3 regions of the Chitinophaga sp. 10T418 genome follow, and region 3 is predicted to be linked to each of the others. Evidence: riboswitches for the same ligand, from Rfam matches in the RefSeq annotation. Region 3 holds a riboswitch; each other region holds the start of a gene.
What was found. Region 3 has a riboswitch for cobalamin ahead of metE (5-methyltetrahydropteroyltriglutamate--homocysteine S-methyltransferase). Riboswitches for the same ligand answer to the same signal wherever they lie in the genome.

Region 1: linked by a shared signal. The riboswitch ahead of AC1DCV_RS20715 (DUF6580 family putative transport protein) and the one ahead of metE (5-methyltetrahydropteroyltriglutamate--homocysteine S-methyltransferase) in region 3 are both predicted to bind cobalamin.
Region 2: linked by a shared signal. The riboswitch ahead of AC1DCV_RS26460 (DUF5074 domain-containing protein) and the one ahead of metE (5-methyltetrahydropteroyltriglutamate--homocysteine S-methyltransferase) in region 3 are both predicted to bind cobalamin.

Annotation. Positions count from the first base shown of each region.
Region 1 is NZ_JBFTHG010000006.1:630,383-633,667, reverse strand. Features, by position in the region: gene AC1DCV_RS20725 (Crp/Fnr family transcriptional regulator) at 62-775, shown strand; gene AC1DCV_RS20720 (hypothetical protein) at 943-1,236, shown strand; cobalamin riboswitch at 1,313-1,540, shown strand; gene AC1DCV_RS20715 (DUF6580 family putative transport protein) at 1,738-2,331, shown strand; gene AC1DCV_RS20710 (DUF5074 domain-containing protein) at 2,373-3,285, shown strand, end outside.
Region 2 is NZ_JBFTHG010000010.1:242,789-246,073, reverse strand. Features, by position in the region: gene AC1DCV_RS26465 (hypothetical protein) at 1-205, opposite strand, end outside; gene AC1DCV_RS26460 (DUF5074 domain-containing protein) at 352-1,482, opposite strand; cobalamin riboswitch at 1,663-1,872, opposite strand; gene AC1DCV_RS26455 (hypothetical protein) at 3,216-3,285, shown strand, end outside.
Region 3 is NZ_JBFTHG010000010.1:34,007-37,291, reverse strand. Features, by position in the region: gene AC1DCV_RS25590 (SDR family oxidoreductase) at 48-920, opposite strand; cobalamin riboswitch at 1,065-1,268, shown strand; gene metE (5-methyltetrahydropteroyltriglutamate--homocysteine S-methyltransferase) at 1,366-3,285, shown strand, end outside.

The DNA.
Region 1 (3,285 bases), on a different contig from region 3:
TTGATACTTTTCAATTAAAAACCTGCAAAAAATCACTTTTTAGCCCAATGGGTCAATTATTATGAGTTTAGACGGTCTGTTTCCCATTTATAAGTGGAATTTTAAATCCCAGTCCATTCTGACTAATCTACCGGAGGATGAATGTGCAGATCTTTATTCCCATATGCAGGAGCAACGATACGGGAAAGGAGAAGTTATATTTAGAGAGGGAGCTGTTGCTTCCGGTATTTTCTTTGTAAAAAAAGGTAAAGTTAAAAAATACCAGGTGGATCAAACTGGCAGGGAACAAATTATATACGTTGCCAATGCAGGGGAATTAATCGGATATCACGCTATTTTAGCCGATGAGCGTTATCCAGACTCTGCTGCTACATTAGAAGAAAGTGTCATTGCATTCATACCCAAAGAAGATTTTATGACTATTATGGGAAGATCCAGCGTGCTGCCGCGTAGATTACTCAAAGCACTCAGTCATGAATTCACTGTATTGGCAAATAGCATTTCTGTATTTGCACAGCGTTCTGTTAAAGAGAGACTTGCAATCACGTTAATTGTTTTGCGTGAAAAATTTAAACAGGAAACAGTTGCAGGGGAAGATATTATGATTAATCTTTCCCGTAGTGATCTGGCAAATATGGTAGGTACCGGTAAAGAGAATATTGTTAGATTTCTAACAGAGTTTAAAGCTGCCGGTATTTTGACATCACATAGCAGGAAGATCTGTATTAAAGACATCAAGCAACTTATTAAGGTATCTGGTTGTGGCCTGGATTGAGTGTAAATAATTTTTGTCCCTTTGCAATGCAGACCATAGTGCGGATTTAAATGATCTAAGCCTGTAACCGATATCTTGTATCACGTAAAAAAAATTGCCAACTTCATTAGAGTGGCCGACCTGCTACCTGTTTCCAGGAGTAGTAATATCCAAATTCATTTCCGGAAATGAAACCGGGTAAATATTTCCTGGAAGCCAACATGCCTTATTCCTTATCAGGAACATATATAGAAAAGATAGGGAGTGCCAGCGACAATGCCGGCAACACTATTACAATAAGTGGTCCAACGCAAAGTTATAATGTAGATCTTGCTCCTCTGGCGGAGAAGTATGTAGAAATAACCAAAGAAGGGGAGACGATTAGTATAAAACTGAACTCGCAGGGATATACGCTGTACCAGTTCAGGGATCCGCTGGCCTCGCGCTGGCAAATGCAGTTAGGGCTGCGATATAGTTTATAGGGATCGGGTGAGAATTCCTAATTCGTAATTCTCAATCCCTGTTGTCACAACATTTGGAGAAACCATCTGCTTTCATTAATTTGCGCCTGCAACTGGTTATTCTAGCATGTATGCAAGAATATTAAAAGGGAATCCGGTGTAAAACCGGAGCTATCCCCGTAGCTGTAAATCCTGCTGCCTGTGTGACCACAGGTATCGTTTTTTCGGAGTTAATTCCTCCTTGCCACTGTTCCGCTTATCTGGAACGGGAAGGCGACCGAAAAAGCAGGAAAGCCAGAAGACCTGCCCTTTGCAACTATATATCATGTTTTCGGGTGAAGAACATGGATGTATTTTTCCCGGTGTTCCGGTTTTTTATTTTTGGTAAAAATGAATTTTTGTATCTGATTGACTGTGCCTGATAGCGCATGTCATCACCTATAACATGTATGTTTTCTTTCGTGAGAGATCATTTGATTTCTTCATGCAGAATCCCTATTCCCTTTATAATAACTATTAACAATGTCTGATAAAAAAATTGACCCACGTTTTCTAGTTTTACTTGTTTTTATTTTAGGCGCAGGCCTCATACGTGTATTAGGTGCGGGTAATCTGATGCCTTATCCAAACTTTACACCGATTGGCGCTATGGCGCTTTTTGCGGGCGCTTACTTCAGTAATCTTTTCAAGTCGTATGCCTTTCCTATTCTGACATTATTCATCAGCGATATCATCATATCTCACCTGATATATCCGGAATACGCTACAGGATTGCTTTATAGTGGCTGGGTATGGAACTATGCCGCCTTTGCACTCATGGTAACAGTGGGCAGAGTGATCATCAAAAAAGTAACGCTTCTCCGCATACTTCTTTCCGCGCTGTCTGCCGGATTGATACATTGGATCGTTTCTGATTTCGGCGTATGGATCAATCATGGTATTGATATTACTACCGGTAAACCCTATACGTACAACCTTGCAGGTTTGTTGCAATGTTACTACCTCGCTTTACCATTTTTAAAGAATATGCTCGTGGCAAATCTTCTTTATTCAGCGGTATTCTTTGGTTCTTTTGAAATACTGAAATACCGGTACCCCAAAGCATTACATGCATAATTGAAACAACTGGAGCTTAATCATCAATCAAATATATAAACATGCGATTTTCGGGAAGTACTTTCTTTGTAGTTTCTATTTTAGCACTGGCGATGTCATGTAAAAAAAATGACGACACCATTCCCGGTCCCGGTGTGGATAAAACCGGAGGTGCAGATTCTATACATATTGGCGCTACGCTTTCTTATCACCCCAGGATAAACAATCCCGTTGGCGCTACGTTCAGCTGGAAAATAAATGGAAATGTAGTCGGAAATGATTCGGTGTATACTTTCACGGCAGGTGCCCGCGGTGATTACCATATCGTATTTACAGCCAGCAATGCCGGCGCTTCAGACTCCGCGATCTACCAGGTAAAGGTGTGGGGTAAGTATGAAAACGGCTTTTGGGTAGTACAGGAAGGACAGTATGGTACTACCTCCGGCGACTTATTCTATTATAGTTATGACAGTAATAAGATTGTTAAAGATGTATTTAAAACAGAAAATCCCGGTAAAGATTTTGGTCCGACCAGCGCAACACTGCAGTTCGCCACCGTCCATAAAGGCAAGGTGTATATGTCAGTAAAAGTAGGCGGTCCTTTGGTGGTAGCTGATGCATATACCATGAAAGAAACAGGCAGGGTAGATCATCTTCCGCAGGACGAAGGTCATGCCTTTACGGGAATAGATGATACAAGAGGTTTGTTAAGTGCAGTAGATGGCGTATACCGTGTAAACCTCGCTGGTCCGACCATAGGGACTAAGATAGATGGCATTAATTCATCTGCCGGTGATATGATGGTGGCCGGAGACTATGTATTTGTACTTACACAAAATGATGGTATCGTTATATTGAAAACATCTGACTACAGCATAGTAAAGAAATATCCCAAAGGTACTATCGGCTTTGCCCGTACTAAAGATGGCGCAGTGTGGGCGGCAGGTGACTCCGCACTGTTACGCATTGACCCTG
Region 2 (3,285 bases), 210 kb from region 3:
CATCCCCGGTAACGTTCCAGGCTACATACGTGCTGCCGCTAACAGTGGGTACCAGCGAATAAATGCCGACGCTGCCGGGAGTCACAGTAGTGGGGCCTGAAATACTAACGGGTCCTGCCTGGGCAACAACTTTGCTACCGCCCAAACATAACAGCAATAGCGGGGCACAAAAAAACGTGGATACCTGAGTGAGTTTAACGCTCATTTTACAATGGCTTAAGAGTGAAATACGTGGAAAAAAAATATCGTATTAAAGTAACCAGAAAATCTTGAATATCCTAGTGAAGTATCGGGATAAGAAAATGCCCCGCTTGCCATTGGCAAACGGGGCATTTTCTTATTTATGGTTCTTTATTCGTGAAACACAGGCATAGCCGGGAAATACCATCCGTTGTAAGTCAACGTTTTTTTCAGGGTAGTAGTGGTGGCATCATAAATCAGCACCCGGTTGATACTGCCGGTGAATGATCCATTCAGCGTGGTCACTACCAGCTCATTCTTTTCCTTATTATATGCTGCTCCTGCACCATAGAAATACTGACCTGTTGGCAGGGTGATAAATGGCGTAGTTAACGAAGCAGCGTTGCCGATTACGTAGCGATATAATTGTGTTCCACCGGCAAAACCGTTGTTACGCACAATGAAAATAGCACTGTCCTGTGTAGAAGCAGTAATACCCGCATGACGCCATGCTCCCCATGGAGAAGGCACGGTAAACGGCAGTTTGATCGCAGTACGTGCGAGGGTAGACGGAACAATGCGGATCAGTGAATCTGAATTGGTTGCATATACCGCTCCATCTTTACCCGCGGCAAAAGCAAGGTTAGCAGCGCCGAACTTTTTCACTACAGCATAAGTGCTGCTATTCAGGGCTACGATACCATCTGTTTGAGATAATACAAAAACATAACTGCCAATTTTAAGCATGTCGCCGGTATAACCAGCAACCCCGCTGATTTTAGTGCCTACCGCCAGAGATGGCAGTGTAATAGGATATACGCCATCGCTGGCGCTCAGCAGTCCGTGTGTGGCATCAACACCCAGGAAGGCATGCCCATCGTTACCGGGCAAGGTAGTGATACGGCCGGTTTCTACCATGCTGCCACCATCTGTTACCACCAGCGGTCCGCCGGCTTTCACTACGATGTACAGCTTATTGTTGAAGAAGGTCGCAAACTGCAATGTGTTGGAAGGCCCTCCTAATGCACCGGTTGGGTTTTCCAGGTGATACACGTCCTGCACCAAACTGTCACCACTATACGAATAGAAGTGCAGATCGCCGGTGCCATGACCGAACCATCCTTCATTGGCAATAAAGAAACCATCTGCATATTTGCCGGTAATCAATGATGTTGTAACGCCGGTTTTGTTATTGGCGTCCAACTTTTGTAACTGTGATGACTGCAATGCATCTTCTTTTTTACAGGAAGCCACCAACAAGGCAAACGCTACCAACAAGMAGGATAATAACTGTTTTTTCATATAATAGATATTTGGATTGATGACATACTTTTCCCTGTCCGGATACCAGATCCGGAAAAAAACAAAACTCAAAAGCCGGTGAAATCACACCTGCATAATGCGCCCAGGGGTAAATAATATTTACACAATAGAATATATGCCGTTAGGCTTACATTCCTGGCCTTTCACCCGAAAGCGCTGAATGATCGATGACATCTGGCAGGTCTTCTGGCTCTCCTGCTTTTCCGGGAACCTTCCCATCTGCGGACATGCAGACAGTGGTATGGAGTATCCGGAAAATCAATTCATTCAAAAATGAATGCAGGATCACAGCTACGGGGATAGCTCCGGTATTGCACCGGATTCCCTTTTAATCCGCCCGCAGGCGGAACCAATTGTGGATGCAAACGTACGTGAAGTATTAGTAAAATCCAAAATGAAAGGAAAGTGTAATACTTCATTCTTTTTTGAGGCAATGCTTTTGGCAACTATAACTAATCAGGTATTTCATTTTTTATACTTCCTATTAGTTCGTGTTTAAATTTTTATACCACCTATATTGTCTTCCTTCATTAAAATGTATCACTGTTAGACGCAGTGGATCTGCGTTATGGTTATTTTAAATCACTAACAGGAGTGAACGGAAGAAAGTATGGATATGGCATTTTATTTTTTATGCTTTCCATAGGTTGATATTTCATTTTTTATGGTTCTATTGTTATCATCTATACCGAAAAGTATCACTGTGGGATTGATGAGTTGAAGATAGTAGCCGAAGTATTTATAACACTGCAGCCACTAATGGGAATAGTCTTAGAAATTCGAAATACGGATCTGTTAATCAGTCGTTAATCCGATTTTAAGCGAAGAACCATTTTTGCAGTTTTATATGTAATTAATATCTTCGAATCTGATCATATAATTACCAGCACACAGGCCGATTGAAAGAATGAATATATTGGGAATCTCCACTTTTTTCTTTAAGTATGTTTGAAATATTTAATGTTTTTGGCAAAAGATGAACCTTTGCATGAAGATTAATGCGTAACTTGATGGAGTATCTCTCCATTGTAAAGTGGAATGAAAACCTCATATCCACATGATATATTGGAATATAGGGTAATTTTTAAATATTGATCAGAATAGCAGTGATTAAGGCATACAAAAAATGCCCCCTAACTTAGAGCCAGGGAGCAATCATTGCGTACATGATGTTTACTTTCTCATTTTCATACCTAAAATCATTAGGATGATGTGAGTTACAAGGACTATTTGACCAATAGTCTCCAACCAATCATTCAAATTAAAGTTTTTCATGCCTCTAGTTTTAGTGTGAAAAATTCAATCCGTTACCGTTAGTCCGGTAGCGGATTTTTATTACGAGGCAATGATAAAAGTATTTTTCCTTCAATTCGTTTTCTAAAGCATCTGTTAAGCAGGAATAACAAAAATTATAGCAAATCATACGATGCGGTCTCAAATTGATCGAAAAAATATTTCATTTGGCGTACCTTTCTCTTGTAATAGTATTGTTTATTCGCATGTGAAAAATTGATTTGTCCGTTTTATTGCCTCTCACGTGATGCTGATCATTTATTTCGGTTAATTATCTATCGAATAMTAGAGGTTTCGTTCCTTGATAACACGGCCGTTTGTTTCCAGATTGTCATATATAAGATTAAATCCTTTTCTTTGCCAAAGTATATAGATAGCAGAAAGTTCTATCTGTCCACAATTGATCTAGATATGTTGAAATGAAAAGAAAAAAGATGTACCTCCTGATTTGTTTAACCCTGGGCGCCATCGCCATAATAGCGACCATTG
Region 3 (3,285 bases):
CAAAAGAGTAAAAATCAGTATAATCCTGCTCCCCACAAAATTCGCTCTCAGGCAAACATAGCCGCATATTCCTGAATAAAGTGGTCAAAACTGCGGGGTGCGTGACCTGTCAGCTGCTGCACTGCCGGTGAGATGGCGGCTGCTTCTCCGCGGGCATAGTGGGCATAATCTTCGATCAGACCTTCTGCCTGCCACAAGGGAAATCCTACCTGTAACAAAGCCTGGAGTAACTGATCCGGTAAAACATTGACATAGCTGATGGTACGTCCCAGGACGATAGACAGTTTGGTTGCCAATTCCCGGTGTGTGAGGGATTCGGGGCCGGTAATATCATATATTTTGCCTGCATGGCCGGGAGTGGAGAGCGCGATGGCTGCTATTTCGGCAATATCCCGGATGTCTACCAGGCTAATCGGCGCCTCTCCGGCGGTGGCGAAAAACTTGCCCTGCTGGATGATGGGATCCCGAAAGCCCAGCAGTCCCTGCATAAATAAATTAGGTCGCAGGAAAGTATAGTCAATACCGGATTCGCGGATCTTTTGTTCCACGGCAGCATGATACCGGAGAAAACGTACCGGCGATTGTGGTGCTGCATGCAGCTGGGAGAGTTTTACAATATGTTGTACTCCGGCATGGCGTGCAACGTCTACGAAATCACTTTGTAACTTTTCGGCTTGCTCAGAGGAGTTCGTGAGCAGGAAAGCTTTTTCTATTCCCTGTAATGCCCTGGCCACGCTGTCGGGATTATTAAAATCTCCGATCACGGCTTCAGCTCCCGGTAATGCGTGGAGTGCGCGGGCCTGATCGTCTGTTGTTCTCACCATGGCACGAAAAGGAATACCTTGTGCGGATAACTGTTTGGCCAGTGTAGTACCAATGTTGCCGGTGGCGCCTGTAATCAGGATGTTAGCTTGTTTCATTTTTTGTTTGTTTTATGATGTAAAACTCACTTTTTGCTACTGCGCCACATTGTAAGAAAACGAAATCATGCTGTAAAACGGCCGGGAACTTAAATTTGATAGTTGCCGGGATTTATTATCTTCGCCCCCGGTTCTTTACGTATTACAATCGAAGCAAGTAATGGTTCCCGCTGAAAAGCGGGATTAAAAGGGAACTGTGTGTAAATCACAGGCTGTCCCGCAACTGTAAGTTTTGCGCAGATAATTTATCTGCAACTGGTAAACAATATACCACTGTTCCGTTGGAGGAATGGGAAGGTGTTTAACAGTGAAACGAGCCAGGAGACCTGCCTTTATTTCACTTTGACACTGCTTTCGGGGATTGAAGCAGGTCAGGTTTTGGTATGTAGTAATTTTTTAAGAACAGGTATGACAGATGGACGCTTTTAAAAAGGTCCGTCTACCAATGCTGTATTGCATCGGGGATCATGCCTGTCAGCAACAATTACGTACTATCTTCTCCTCTCTTACACTTTCTCCTGTTAAAGCATTGCTATGGTATGTACAAGAGCGTGAACATCATGTATCACCTTTTAAACAATCAGCAATGATTATCCACAACTTAGGCTATCCGAGGATAGGTAGCCAGCGTGAATTGAAGAAGGCCTGCGAAAGCTACTGGACAGGCAGCATTACTATTTCTGCCCTGCAGGAAGTCGCCGCCGGCATCCGGTTGCAAAACTGGGAACTGCAAAAGCAGGCAGGAATCGACTGGATTCCCTGCAACGATTTTTCCTATTATGACCAGGTACTGGATACCTCGCTGATGACGGGCGCTATACCAGCCAGATACCAGGCCCTCACTGCAAAACAGTTATCTGAAACAGACCTGTTGTTTGCCATGGCCAGAGGTTATCAGCGGGATGGAGATGATATCACCGCCATGGAAATGACGAAATGGTTTGATACCAACTACCACTATATTGTTCCTGAATTTACCGCCAGCCAGGACTTCCACCTGTTTTCCCGCAAAGTGGTGGATCAGTTCCTGGAAGCAAAGAATGCAGGCTATGCTGCCAAGCCGGTATTACTGGGACCCGTTTCCTTCCTGTTACTGGGTAAAGAAAAAGAAACAGGATTTAACCGGTTATCATTGATAGATAAATTGCTGCCGGTGTACCTGGAAGTGCTTGACCTGTTAACGAAGGCCGGAGCCACCGTGGTACAACTGGATGAGCCCTGCTTATCACTCAATCTTTCTGCGGAAGCATTGCAGGTACTTACCGATTCATATGCGCAAATACATGCTGCCTTCCCGCAGTTACATATTGTACTGGCTTCCTACTTTGAATGTTATGGCCAACACCTGCCGGCAGTACTGGCATTGCCGGTGCAGACACTGCACCTGGACCTGATACGTTGTCCGGCACAACTGGAAGATGTATTGCAGACAAAGATCGCCGACAGCAAATTGCAACTCTCTCTGGGCGTAGTTGACGGCAGAAATATCTGGAAGAATGACTACACAAAATCATTAGCATTTATACATAGGGCTATTAAAGTTTTAGGGGAAGACAGAGTCGCCATTGCGCCTTCCTGCTCCCTCTTACATGTTCCCTGTGATCTGGATTACGAAACAGCGATATCTCCCGAAATAAAAAACTGGATGGCCTTCGCCAAACAAAAGCTGCAGGAATTAAAGGAGCTGCGGGATATTGTAAAAGGAAATACAGCACTACTGGCTGCCAATGAGGACGCGATCCGCAACCGTGGGGCATCAGGGCTTATTCATCGTAAAGCGGTAAAAGACAGGGTAGCAGCATTTACATTGAGTGATGCCAGCAGGAAAAGTGCCTTTACCATTCGTCAGGCCATACAGCAGGAACAGTTTGGCCTGCCATTATTCCCGACTACTACCATTGGCTCCTTCCCGCAAACAGATGATATCCGGCAGTTAAGAGCAAGATTGAAAAAAGGAGAACTGACAGTACCACAATATGATGCCGCCATAGAAAAGGCAACCATAGAAGTGATCCGCTGGCAGGAAGAAATTGGCCTGGACGTACTCGTGCACGGCGAATTTGAGCGCAATGACATGGTGGAATATTTTGGCGAACAGTTAGATGGATTCCTGTTTACAAAAAATGGCTGGGTACAGAGTTATGGCAGCCGTTGTGTAAAACCACCGGTTATTTTTGGTGATGTAAGCCGTCCGGCAGACATGACGGTACGCTGGAGCAGCTTTGCACAAGCCAATACCGACAAGCTGATGAAAGGTATGCTCACCGGTCCTGTTACTATTTTACAATGGTCTTTTGTGAGAGATGATCAGCCAAGATCCACTACCGCAAACCAGATTGCCTGGGCTATACGTGATGAAGTGGTG